Regions from separate parts of the Brevibacillus sp. NRRL NRS-603 genome, predicted to be linked through region 2. Evidence: riboswitches for the same ligand, from Rfam matches in the RefSeq annotation. Region 2 holds a riboswitch; each other region holds the start of a gene.
The links. Region 2 has a riboswitch for S-adenosylmethionine ahead of C7R94_RS17175 (homoserine dehydrogenase). Riboswitches for the same ligand answer to the same signal wherever they lie in the genome.
Positions count from the first base shown of each region.

Region 1: it holds a riboswitch for S-adenosylmethionine, as region 2 does, so the genes downstream of both, C7R94_RS25815 (pyridoxal phosphate-dependent aminotransferase) here and C7R94_RS17175 (homoserine dehydrogenase) in region 2, are expected to answer to the same signal.
Region 3: it holds a riboswitch for S-adenosylmethionine, as region 2 does, so the genes downstream of both, C7R94_RS16605 (aminotransferase class I/II-fold pyridoxal phosphate-dependent enzyme) here and C7R94_RS17175 (homoserine dehydrogenase) in region 2, are expected to answer to the same signal.
Region 4: it holds a riboswitch for S-adenosylmethionine, as region 2 does, so the genes downstream of both, C7R94_RS25255 (sugar ABC transporter substrate-binding protein) here and C7R94_RS17175 (homoserine dehydrogenase) in region 2, are expected to answer to the same signal.

Region 1 is NZ_PXZN01000046.1:70,775-74,114, forward strand. It holds gene C7R94_RS25810 (hypothetical protein) at 1-1, opposite strand, end outside; gene C7R94_RS25815 (pyridoxal phosphate-dependent aminotransferase) at 152-1,333, opposite strand; SAM riboswitch class I at 1,417-1,531, opposite strand; gene C7R94_RS25820 (MFS transporter) at 1,592-2,848, opposite strand; gene moaC (cyclic pyranopterin monophosphate synthase MoaC) at 2,852-3,334, opposite strand.
Region 2 is NZ_PXZN01000016.1:408,162-411,501, forward strand. It holds gene C7R94_RS17170 (DinB family protein) at 1-353, shown strand, start outside; cobalamin riboswitch at 374-578, shown strand; gene C7R94_RS30070 (hypothetical protein) at 601-777, shown strand; SAM riboswitch class I at 966-1,072, shown strand; SAM riboswitch class I at 1,138-1,249, shown strand; gene C7R94_RS17175 (homoserine dehydrogenase) at 1,336-2,601, shown strand; gene C7R94_RS17180 (CapA family protein) at 2,617-3,340, opposite strand, start outside.
Region 3 is NZ_PXZN01000016.1:289,287-292,626, reverse strand. It holds gene C7R94_RS16610 (trans-sulfuration enzyme family protein) at 1-500, opposite strand, end outside; gene C7R94_RS16605 (aminotransferase class I/II-fold pyridoxal phosphate-dependent enzyme) at 497-1,660, opposite strand; SAM riboswitch class I at 1,755-1,875, opposite strand; gene C7R94_RS16600 (pyridoxamine 5'-phosphate oxidase family protein) at 1,951-2,409, opposite strand; gene C7R94_RS16595 (DUF5665 domain-containing protein) at 2,557-2,889, shown strand; gene C7R94_RS16590 (hypothetical protein) at 2,899-3,340, opposite strand, start outside.
Region 4 is NZ_PXZN01000045.1:17,843-21,182, forward strand. It holds gene C7R94_RS25250 (ATP-binding protein) at 1-1,217, opposite strand, end outside; SAM riboswitch class I at 1,420-1,539, shown strand; gene C7R94_RS25255 (sugar ABC transporter substrate-binding protein) at 1,742-2,764, shown strand; gene C7R94_RS25260 (sugar ABC transporter ATP-binding protein) at 2,858-3,340, shown strand, end outside.

The DNA.
Region 1 (3,340 bases), on a different contig from region 2:
TGGTACCCTCCCGCTCTCGCTGAGACTAATTATCATTAACAATGACATCGTATAATGAAAATCATTATCTGTCAATAATGAGAATGATTTTTATTCCAGAAGAAAAAGCCACACTCCATATGCATGGTAGTGTGGCCAATTTGCCTCGCCTTTATTTTGTTTTCGTAAATAACCCTAACCGCTCAATCCGCTGAACCGCTTCTGCGAGACGCTCTTCATTTGATAACAAAGCCGCTCGCACATAGCCCTCACCTGTCGGGCCAAAGCCATTTCCTGGCGCTACGACGACATGCGCTTTTTCCAAAAGCAGGTCAGAGAACTCCACGGATGTGAAGCCGCTTGGAACAGGAAGCCAAGCAAAGAAAGAACCTTGAGATGGCGGAGCTTGCCAACCAATCCGATGGAGATTGGAGTACAAGGCATTGCGGCGGCTCTCGTAGACAGCGACGAGATCGCGGACGCACTGCTGCGAATCCGTCATCGCTTTGGCTGCCGCCATCTGTACTGCACCGAACAGACTGACGAAGTAATGGTCCTGAATGAGGTTAATCAGGCGAACCAGCTCGCGATTTCCTACCATGGCACCAACACGCCAGCCTGCCATGTTGTACGTTTTGGACAAGGTATAAAATTCTACGCCCACTTCTTTTGCACCCGGAACCTGCATGAAGCTGACCGGCTTTTTCCCGTCATAGCTGATCGCCCCATAGGCGAAGTCGTGGCAGACGACGATTTCATGTTTTCGGGCAAAACGAATGGTTTCTTCATAAAACTCCAGTGGTGCGTTGACTGCTGTCGGATTGTTCGGATAGTTGAGAAACATCAGTTTCGCTCGATCCAAATCAGCTTGGGACAGCTGGCTATAGTCTGGCAAGAAGTCATTTTCCGCCTTTAACGGCATCATGACCATCCGTCCGTTGACAACAGCAACCCCCGACCAATAATCCGGATAGCCAGGGTCTGGAACCAGTGCGACATCGCCTGCGTTCATGAGTACTTGGCAAATCTCTACGAGTCCGGTTTTGCTGCCGAACAAAATCGCTACTTCTTCCTCCGGATCGAGGTCCACATCGAATTCTTGTTTATACCAATGAGCCACTGCCTGCTTCAGTTCCACGCGTCCCTGAAAAGGCGGATATTTGTGATGGAGTGGTTGTGCCGCTTGCGCCTGTAATTCTTCAATAATGTGCGGCGGTGTCGGCAAATCGGGATTGCCCTGCCCCAGGTTAATGACGTCATGGCCTTGCGCAATGACCTTGTTTACTTTTGCCACCAGGGTCGCAAAAAACTGGGTAGGGAGTCGATCAATCATGTCGGAGGGTTGAATGCGCATCTTTCTTCCATTCCTTTCTTGGGCCCAATACAGTAAAACCCCCTTTTTCCATACAGAAAAAGGGGGAGATCAGCTTGGTCACGTCCTTATCTGTCAGGAAAAAATCCTGCTGGAATTGGCACAGCATCTGTCCATCTCATGGAACAGATCCGCTGCCGGGCTTCATAGGGCCAGTCCCTCCACCTCTCTGAATAAGTGAAACACACGGAATATACTGTTTTTTCGTCTATATCATACTACTTGAGCACGTAAACCGTGTCAAGATGCTTGATTCTGTACCGGCACTTGATGTCTTCTTTTTCGAAAAGAGGTGTGGAAGGCGAAGAAGGCAACAGACAACAGACACAAGCCTGCCATCACGAACAAGAGCCCCTGTGCGTGAATTGATTGGAAGATGAAGGCGCCGAGCAATGGTCCAAGCATTCGCCCAGCCGATCCAGTCCCTGCAATCAGTCCTTGGATAAAGCCCTCTCGTCCCTCAGGCGTAAACTGTGCAGCTACTGCCGGCACCGCTGGCCACACGAGCATTTCACCCAGCGTCATGATGAACATTCCCGCTACAAAGCCTGCATAAACGGTTGACTGAGACAAAATCAACATCGACAAGGCAAAAATATAAGCGCCCAAGAGCATTTGCGCTTTTAGCGTACGGGCAAAGCGTCGAATGACCCATGCAATCAATGGCTGACCAAACAGGATCAAACCGCCGTTCAGCGTCCACAGCAGACTGTATTGACGAAGAGAAATACCCAAGGATTGCATATAGGTCGACAGCACCGTCGTCCATTGTACATAGACAATCCAGCTAATTAATAGCCCCCCGCATAATAGCAGCAAGGCTCCCCATACCACCTTTGACTCTTGCTGTGGTTGTTGCGGCACATCACCAGTTGCCTCTTCAGACATGCTTTGTCCAGCGGTCGGGTTTTGGCGTTGTTGTTCCGCCTTTTTTAGCTGACGCGGCAAAATGAGCATGAACATGGCGAGGACGATCACTTGCGAGATGGCATTACCGAAAAACGTCCAGGCAAATGACACACTTGCCAAAAAGCCACCCAACGCAGAACCGGCAGCAACTCCCACATTGAGGGAGACATAAATCAGATTGATTCCTTTCCGTCCTCCGTCCGGCCATAACACGACGGCCAGTGCATTCATCACAGGAGAAAGTGATCCGTAAAAAAGTCCATTCAACAGAAGCAAGACAACATAAATCGTAAAATCCTGCGTAACACCTAATCCGAGCGAAATCAGGATAACACCTATGGAACCGACAATGATGGTGCGCATTTTGCCCCAGCGGTCAAACATCATCCCGCCAACAATACTCCCGATCAAGAATGCGCCTTGATTTAAAAGCAACAAGAAGCCGGCTACAGTCAGCGGCTTTCCGAGATGGTTATGAATATAAATCGTGACCAGCGGCCAAATACATGCCATTCCGGTAGAAAAAATGACGGCAGCAATCGCCAATAGACGAATGCTGCTCGGATAGGATTCCCACTTTTGCCTCATGGCTTACTTCTCTCCCCGATGGAAATCGCCGCTTTTTCCGCCTGTTTTGGATTGCAGACTGGTCGGACCGATTATCATTTCTTTATCCATGGCTTTGCACATGTCATACACCGTCAAAGCCGCTACGCTGACAGCGGTCAACGCCTCCATCTCGACGCCTGTTTTCCCTGTCGTCTTCACGGTTCCTGTAATCGCAAGCGTCGTTTCATCTACAAAAGCAAATTGTATGTCGATGCCAGTCAATGGCAGCGGATGACACATCGGGATGATTTCCCACGTTTTTTTGGCAGCCATGACACCTGCTACCTGCGCAACTGCGAGTACATCGCCCTTTTCGATTCGACCTTCCCGGATTCGGGCGAGTGTTTCGGGTTTCATGCTGATTTGGCTCTCGGCTACAGCCACCCGTTTTGTGACGTCCTTCTCAGATACGTCCACCATCCGCGCTCGATTTTGTTCATTAAAATGTGTTAATTGATCAGTCATACTAGC
Region 2 (3,340 bases):
CGGTTAAAGAGGTGTTGGGTCATCTCATCGATTCAGAACGCATCATGAGCTATCGCTTGCTGAGAATCGCGAGAGGAGATCAGACACCCCTCGTCGGTTTTGATGAGAATGCTTTTGTCGAACACGGGTATTTTCAGCTAAGAGACCTGTCTGATTTACTGGAAGAGTATAAGGCTGTTCGTGCTTCCACAATCGCGCAGGTGCGAGGAATCTCTTCAGAAGCGTGGTTGCGTACGGGAGTTGCCAACGGAAACAAGCTTTCTGCAAGGACGTTGGCCTATGTGATCGCTGGACACGAAGCTCACCACAGTACCATTTTGAAAGAGCGGTATTTGGGGGAAGGTAAAATCTGAGGGTAGTAGTGAGAAAGACAATTTCATAGGTGGAAACAGGTTCCTTAGGGCGTAACGAATTCGCATAAGGATAATAGGGAAGCTCGGTGCAAATCCGACACGGTCCCGCCACTGTAAGAGGGGAGTCAGCGTCCAATAAGCCACTGGTCTATCAAAATAGACGGGGAAGGCGACGCTAGACGATGAACCCATAGTCAGGAGACCTGCCTGTTTCGACAACACTGATAGACCTACGGGAGATAGGGAGGTGTTAGAAATGGCTTGTGAAAAATTGCGAGTGGAAAAGTACGTCCCTCCTTTTCGTGCATTTTCTAACGATCGTCACGGTCGAGCTGAAAATGCTCTTTTTATTTTGGGCAGGATAAAAGAAGAGGGGGTGTGCGATGATGCAACTTTTTATTTGCCAATGGTGCGGATATGTTGAGGAAGAAGAGCGGCCTGAGGAATGCCAGAAGGGCGTGTTTCATTGCACTTGCTGTAGCGTGGAAGAGGTAGAAAGCCTGTTCACTCACAACTGAAAGCCTAGCCCAATCAGCTTGCAATCAGAAAAGAAAGAATTTTGTTGACGCTTGCCTTGGAATTTCTTAGAATAAAGCTCAACAGCATAAAAGGTTCTTATCCAGAGAGGTGGAGGGTCTGGCCCGATGAAGCCCGGCAACCGTTGCATATTGCGACAAGGTGCCAATTCCTGCGAGACGTTTCGTCTCGAAAGATAAGAAGCGGGTTACTCCATTAGTAGATGAACCTTCTTCTTATTGAAGAAGGTTTTTTTAATTTCATATTTTCTTTATCCAGAGAGGTGGAGGGACTGGCCCGATGAAGCCCGGCAACCGTCACGCATATTTTGTGACAAGGTGCCAATTCCTGCAGGACATATACGTCCTGGGAGATAAGGAGGGGGAGCATTAGCTGCTAACAAGCCTTCTTCTTATCGAAGATGGCTTTTCTTTTTATCTAAAATTCGGGGTATGGGGTGGTCAGGATGAGTGCAGAAGTGGTACGCGTGGGATTATTGGGATTGGGGACAGTGGGTGGAGGTGTAATCAAGACAATTCGTTCACAACAGGAGAAGCTGGCTTCTCGTCTGGGAAAACGAATAGAGATCGTCAAGGCATTGGTGCGTGACTCGGAAAAAGAGCGGGCGGTTCATGTCGACCCAGCTTTACTGACAACAGACTTTGAGGATGTATTGAGAAGCGATGTGGATATCGTGGTGGAGGTTATGGGCGGTGTAGAACCTACCTATGACTACGTTCGTGCTTTGATTGAAAAGGGCTGCCATGTGGTAACTGCTAACAAAGAACTCCTGGCGAAAAAAGGAACAGAGCTAGTTGATTTGGCAAATCAGCATCAAGTGCATCTTGCCTATGAAGCCAGTGTGGCAGGGGGCATCCCGATCTTGAGCGTGCTGAGGCAGTTCCTACGAACGAACGATATCCAAGGCGTTCGCGGTATTCTAAACGGAACAACGAACTTCATTTTGACGAAAATGGAAGCAGAGCAGCTCTCTTACCAGGAAGTGCTCAAGCAAGCGCAGGAGCTGGGCTATGCGGAAGCAGACCCTCGTTCGGATGTAGAAGGCTTTGATGCTATGTACAAATTGTATATCTTGGCACAGCTTGTTTACGGAGAATCGCTGCCTTTAGCAGATGTTGTTCGCAAAGGAATTGCAGATTTGTCAGCAGGTCACATTCGGATTGCGAGCGAGCTGGGGTACCGGATCAAGCTGATCGCGCAGGCGAATCAAGCTGAAAAAGGAATTCGCCTATCTGTTGAACCAACCATGCTTCCGCTGAGCCATCCGTTGGCGCAAATCCACGACGCGTTTAATGCTGTCCAGCTATCCGGCAACATCGTGGGAGACTTGTTGTTTACAGGAAGAGGGGCAGGAGAGCTGCCAACAGCAAGTGCAGTCGTGGAGGATTTGGCCTATTTATTGACACAGCCATTCACGCCGCATCCTACCTGGAAAGAGAAGACGGCTGACAAAGCTGGTGTCTCGGTGGACTCGGAAGAACAAGTCCTATGTTATCTTGAGGGCTCATGTCATACTGCGACGCCAGATCGTGTCTTGCAATTCCTTCAGCTGGCAGGAGTGAACGTGCATAAATTAAAGGTCCAATTCGACTTGGGTGGCGTCTTGCGCGCAGGCTTGATCGTGACAGGAATCAGTGAAGAGCACGTGTCCTTATTGAAAAAGGATTTTGGCTTAGAAGTGCGCTGCTTCCCGATTCTTGAATCTGCGTAAGTATGGCTTCTTTTGTCAGGGGGCAGTCTCCGCCGCTTTTGCACGTGGCTGCACACGCCCGTCACTTTGTATGTCGACACTCTCAGAAATGGATTCAATTCGTTCTAGCAGGGCGGCACCGTTGGTTTCATTCATGGGTACGGCTTGTCCCAATTCTGCATGAAACGGAAGCATCGTCAGCTCACAATCACCGCTTTTGGTACAGTTTGCTTGCAGGACCATCGTTTCCCAAGTCTTGGGTTCGCTTGATCGTGTGAAAATGAAATTGCCAAGACTGTACGCGATCCATTTGTCGTTGTATCGTTCAAAACCTTGAAGTACGTGGGGATGACCCCCGACAATCAAATCTGCACCAGCATCGATGTAGGCACGGGACAGCTCTTTTTGATGATCGACAGGATAATCGGAGCGTTCCTTGCCCCAGTGTGCAATCACCACCACGAGATCCGCTTGGCTGTTCGCATCTTGGATCGCTTTCACTGCCAGTGTAGGATCATAGGAAGCGGCCATACCTGGCTGGGAATTTCCTGCAAACCAGCTGGTTTCGGGAATGACCCTGCTGAAGCCGAGAATCGCGATTTTGATGCCGTTTTTTTCTATGAATACAGGTGAATAGGCACGGCTGGCATCTTTACCGGCGCCGACGTATTCAATTCTGTTTTCGTCCAAAGCGTCAAAGGTATCCAGCAATCCCGGAACTCCTTGGTCCATGGAGTGATTATTAGCGAGATTCACCACA
Region 3 (3,340 bases), 120 kb from region 2:
ACGAGCAAGCCGTGTTCCTTCGCGATACGAGAAACCGTTGCAATATCTGTCACCTTTAAGGTGGGATTGGAGGGGGTCTCCAGGTAAACTCCTTTCGTTACCGGTGTAATGGCTGCACGAACAGCTTCTGTATCTGTTGCATCCACGAACGTAACGGAGATGCCCATTCTCGACAATACTTTGGTCAAAAAACGAAACGTGCCACCGTAGACATCTTCTGCCACTACAACATGGTCTCCTGCTGAAAACAGCATGAACACGCTGGAAATGGCAGCCATGCCCGATGAGAACGCGAAACCGCGTGCGCCTCCTTCCAGAGACGCAATGGCTTCCTCCAAAGCCTGCCTGGTCGGATTGCCTGATCTGGCGTAATCAAAAGCACCTGGCTGATCGATATCAGCCTGATGAAACGTGGAAGCTTGATAAATCGGAACCGACGACGCACCTGTGAACGGGTCAATGCAAGTGGAACCGTGGAGGATCTTGGTTGCGAAATTCATCGTACACTCCCTCCTACAGCCAAACTAGCATTCAAGGCTTGAAACAAATCGGCTATTACATCATCTGGATGCTCGATGCCAACCGACAGTCGCAACAATCGATCACAAACACCGACATGCTCTCTCACTTCTTGGGGGATATCGGCGTGAGTCTGCGTCGCCGGATACGTACACAATGACTCGACACCACCCAGACTTTCCGCAAAGGACACGATTTGCAGATTTTGCAGGAACAACCCCACCTGCTCCACATCGCGTACGCGGAACGATACCATCCCACTATGACCAGTCGCTTGATTCACTTGGATCTCATGCCCCGGATGCTCTGCCAGACCTGGATAAAATACCTCCGCTACTGCCGGATGCTCACGCAGCTTTTCCGCTACAATCAAGGCATTGGATTGATGGCGCTCCATCCGCAATGCCAATGTTTTCATCCCGCGAATGAGAAGCCAGCAATCCTGCGGTCCGAGCACAGCACCGATTGAATTGTGCAAAAACCGGATTTTTTCCGACAACTCTTCCCCTTTTGTTACGATGAGTCCAGCCAGCACATCGTTATGTCCTGCCAAATACTTGGTTGCACTATGTAAGACGATATCTGCACCAAGCTCCAGCGGGCGTTGACAATATGGAGTTAAGAATGTGTTGTCTACAATCGTCAGTAGCCCGTGCTGTTTTGCCAATTGCGTTACTGCTCGAATATCGGTAATCTGCATAAGCGGATTGGTTGGTGTCTCGACGAAGATAGCCTTTGTATCTGGGCGAATCGCATCTTGGAGTGCACCTATGTCACGCAAATCCACGTACGAAAACGTCAGACCATAGCGAGAGAGTACTTGCTCGAACAATCGATAGGTTCCCCCGTACAGATCGAGTGAAACGATTAAATGATCCCCTTGGGAAAACAAGCCCATGACGGTATGAACAGCAGCCATTCCAGAGGCGCAAGCGAATCCTGCATCTCCTGATTCCGCTTCAGCGATGGTCTCCTCCAAAATGGTGCGAGTAGGATTAGCTGTGCGCGTATAATCATATCCAGTGCTCTGTCCCAAGGCAGGATGACGATAAGCCGTTGCATAGTAAACAGGAAAGCTCACCGCCCCTGTTTTTTCGTCTCTACCTACTCCCGCCTGAATCAATTTCGTTTCCAATTTCATGTCTATTTCTCTCCCTCCAATAGTGTACGAGGGCATCAAAAAAGCCCTCTTTCCTCTGAAAGAAGGCTTTGTTTACGTCACCGTAAGCAAATCCTTCTCATCTTTCAGAGTTTGATAACTCTGCAGGAATTAGCACCATTATCTCCCTGTTAAAAATACAGGTGATTGGTTGCCGGGCATCATCGGGCCAGTCCCTCCGCCGCTCTGGATAAGAAGATTGCTATTCAATTCGATTGACCCTAATACTAAAGGATCGGCAGGATTCCTGTCAACAATTTATTTCCACCCGATTAATTTGCATCTTTCAAGGCGGTCATAACTTGATTGTCCAGCTTCGCTGCTGCGTTTTTGTCATACGTTTTTTCATACTGAGGTTCTACGGAAATTCGGGAACCGTAAAACATAATATCACGAACAGCCTCAATTTTAATCTCTGCCATGGCCAGCTTGAGTGGAACACCTTCCAAGCGGTCAGTTTTGACAACAGCACGACCATTAATGGCGAAAGACGAGCCGGCACCAATCAAATGGAGGACAACCTGCGGTTCCTTCTCAATATTTGCCAAAATACGTGAGCGATTATCCACGGCAAAACGAATCGTATCGGCGCTGACAGCATACGTCCAGGACAAGGAGCTGAGCGATGGTGCCCCTGACTCATGGTCTACTGTGCCCAAGGTAACAAAACGCTCCTTTTGCAAGAGCTTAAATAAATCTTCGGAAAGAGATTGGGAAACAGTTTCAGCCATTTCAAAGCCTCCTAACAAACGTTTTGTACGTTCATTGTACCCTTCGCCTAGCTGATAGGCAAACGTTTCCTCTCCACCTTGATTCTGGTTGTCTTTTTCCCTAGACTGGAAGGTAATCATACCGAATGATGGAAGGGGTTGGACAGGTTGTCGCCTACAGACCGCCTCATACAGCAAATTGATCAAGTTCTTGAAGAGCTTCAGGAAGTTCGAAAGGTAAATGAGCGAATGCATAAAATTGCGATGTTCTTAGAAGATATCCGACTAGCAGATGTCATCCAAAATTACACAGCCCCGCGCAAGCTCCTCTGGATCAATTTCCTAGCAGGTCTCGCCCGGGGTCTGGGATTGACGATTGGTACTGCTATCGTTTTGGCTTTCCTCGGCTCTCTTTTGACGCAATTTCTATCGATCCCCATTTTGGGGGATTACATCAGACAATTGGTGGAGTACGTCGAGACTTACAAGCAGCAGCCTTAATGATAGAGACTAGTCTCTGTCCTCGTCACGATCGTCATCGTCGTCATTGTCATGATCGTGATCGTCATTCGATTCCTTACCGTGCTTTTTCCAATAACCATATGCGTTGCCATTGGGATGCTTATCTTTCTGCTTCCCTTTTTCTTTTTTCTTTTTGTCATCATCGTCTTCATCGTCGTCTGTTGGCTTCACAGGCTCGACAATGACTTTAGTGCTTAATGCAACGTCAGCTTTCTTAACCAGCTTATCGTCTTCATATAGTGCGAATTGAATGGTTTTGGCGCTAAAGGAACGATCCTTGTAAGACAACGTCAAAGAAAACTCACCTTTGTCATTCGGTTCAATCTCTTTTTTCTTCCCGTCAGGAGCGATCACAAACAGCTCAGTATCGTCCTTTTTATTCCAGCCGCTTACTGTCCCTTTTACCTGAATGGACTTGGCGGCAGGATTG
Region 4 (3,340 bases), on a different contig from region 2:
GTTCCTACTCGTGGTTTGCTGGTTACATTGACCGTTCCGCCAATCGCATGGATGACATGATAGGAATATGTCAATCCAAGACCGGTCCCAGTTGTTTTCGTAGAAAAATAAATCGTTCCGAGGCGGCTGATCTGTCCTGCATCCATGCCGACACCGTTATCCTTAATAACTAACAGGGCTTTGTTTCGCTCGATGAGCAAGTCCAGAGAGACTTTTCCGTCCGAAATATCTGAACACGCCTCGATGGCATTTTTGATGAAATTCACAAGAACTTGCTTGAACTCGTCTGGATTGGCCTTGATCGTCACAGGTCTCTCAAAGTCTTGCAGTGTAAGCTCCACGTTATGCATATTCGCAAAGGGGAGCATCACTTCGCGGATAGCATGCAGATGCTCGCTCACATTGATAATCTCATGTCGTTCCTTGAGCGGCTTGGAAATCGCAAGGTACTCGGTCAAGATGGCTTCTGTCCGTTGAATTTCATCGAGACTGATACGAATGTATTGATCGACTTTTACCAAATTTTCCGGGCATTCCTGTATTAATTTCAAGAAGCCTTTGACTGCTGTCAGCGGATTGCGAACCTCATGTGCGAGCGATGCAGCAACATGGCTCATCGTCTGGATTTTTTCGTTTTGCGCGTGGCGGATAAACAGCTCCTTATCCGAAACGCATTTGCTGAAAAGCGACATTAATAACCAGAGGCCGAAAAAGTTTTGAATAGGAATCGCTATGGTGTAGTAAACGAGGTGTTGAGTTACATAGGTGGGAAAAAAGTAATAAGTAGTCCCTAAAGCAACCGTAGAAAAAATCGCACTCGTCATAAAAAGATACAGTGTTTTCCGATAACTGGCTTTGTAGTGTCGATACAAAAAGAGTGATATGACAAAATTGACTGTAAGGATCAGCATGGCAACCCATGTCCCTTCTCCACCTAGGTAGTACCGATAAACCAAGGCTTCAATCAGAAGGAGCATGGCAATCTCGATTCCGCCATAAACCAGTCCGAAAAGAATGATGACATGTCGGATATCAAAAAACATGCCATTCATGACACTCGGGGCGAAGGTCATCGCGAGAAACATGCAGGCTGAGCTGGTAATGGCAATAAAGGAACGGCTGTAGTTCCTCATTTTGTCACGGTAATAAATGTTGAAAAACACAAACGGGATAATGGCAAAAAACCATTGAAGAATGACTTCTTTTAATAGACTCATGTAGCATCCCCATCGCAAATATTTGCTAGGCTTGTATCAATCTACGATAATTCGACAAGACACAACAAAATCCCTCTCGATGCTACAGAAGAAACTGGAATATTTATCAAGAAAATTCTTTCGGTAAACCTAGTTGACAGATAGGTAATTGCCAGATTATATTCTGTATATACTTATACAAACGTTTTGAAAATAGAAACTACTCTTATCAAGAGAAGGCTGAGGGAATGGCCCTATGAAGCCCGGCAACCTAGCACGAGAGAATGTGTTCTTTCGAGCCAAGGTGCTAACTCCAACAGGTAGATTACCTGACAGATAAGAGGCGAGAATCTTGTCGATTTTTGTCCTCTTTCTCTGTGAAAGAGGATTTTTTGCGTAGGTGTCGTGGGGAAGAAGCGCATTTCCAGTCTACTCTTCGGCATATGCCCCGCAGTGAGTGAAGACTGTTCGCTTCGGAAGAAATAGCGGGAGCGCTTCAAACGCAGAAGGTTCAGGAAGTAAAAAGAAAAAGGGGGAACATCTCAATGAAAAAGAAACTCGGTCTGATCACATCACTTGTTTTGGCAGCATCTGTTCTTGTGACGGCATGCGGCAGCGGGGCAACAACCGGAACAGGCAGCACAAACGGCGGTGCTTCGGGAGAGAAGGCGAAGAGAATCGCACTGATCATGCGTCAAAACGTAGGGACGTTCTCCGCCCAATATATCAATGGAGTGAAGACAGAGGTAGAGAAAAACGGCGGCGAGTTGACTGTATTCAACGCAGATACCGATCTGGCAAAAATGTCATCCAACCTCGATGCAGCTGTGAACCAAAAGTTTGATGGCATTCTAATCGACCATGGTACGGCAGAAGCGTTACAGCAGGGCACGCAAAAGGCCGTGGATAAAAAAATCCCGGTTGTCTTGTTTGATACAGACATCAACATTCCAGGTGTGCCAGTTGTGGCGCAGGATGACAACAAGTTGGCAGAGCTGAGCCTGGAGAAGCTGGCGGCGGATACAAATGGCAAAGGCAATATTGTGAAAATTTGGGTAGCTGGCTTTGCGCCAATGGAAAAACGTCAAGTGACGTATGAAGCTTTCCAGAAGAAATACCCGGACTTGAAAGAGATTGCGGCATTCGGTTCTGCTACCAACAATACGGCACTCGATACACAGACGCAGATGGAAGCGATCTTGAAAAAGTATCCGAACAAAGGTGACATCACAGCGGTATGGGCGGCTTGGGATGAATTTGCCAAAGGCGCAACACGTGCCATCCAGCAAGCAGGACGTACGGAAATCAAAGTATACTCCATCGATTTGAGTGATGAGGATCTGCAAATGATCCAGGCGGAAAACTCTCCGTGGGCAGCGACGGCAGCGGTAGACCCATCCAATATCGGACGCATCCATGCCCAAACTGTGTTCCAAAAAATCAAAGGCGAGCAAGTGCCAGACAACGTGAAGCTGAACCCAGTGCTGGTGAAACAGGAAGACCTGCCGAAGGATAAAAAAGTAACGATGGGCGACCTGTCCCAATACGTACAAGAGTGGGGCAAGTAAGAACCAAATTGGCTTTTCCCGTTGATTCGTATCCATCAACGGGATTTTTCCTTATAGAGGTGGGAACACGCAGGTAAACAGGAGGTGTGAAACATGTCCACATTGCAGATGAAAGGGATGACGAAACAGTTTTCTGGGGTTCCTGCCCTGCGATCCGTCGATTTTGAGGTGCGCGCAGGAGAGGTTCACGCATTGCTCGGAGCCAATGGCGCGGGAAAGAGTACCCTGATGAAAATCCTCACGGGAGCGTATCAGGCAGATGGCGGTACGATCACCATCGATGGACAGGCTGTGTCGATTCAATCTCCGCAGGACGCCAAAGCACAGGGCATTCAATGTGTATATCAGGAAGTGGACACCGCCTTGATCCCGTATTTGAGCGTCGCCGAAAACATTTTGGCGGACCAGCTCGTCCAGGCGAAAACAAAGGGACTGATCAACTGGCAGAGCTTGTACAACGAAACGGAGCAGATATTAAAAAACTTCGGCTTTTCCATTCCAGTGCGGATGCTCGTCGAAGAATGTACGCTGTCGGAAAAGCAATTGATTTTGATTGCACGGGCTACTGTTCAAAAG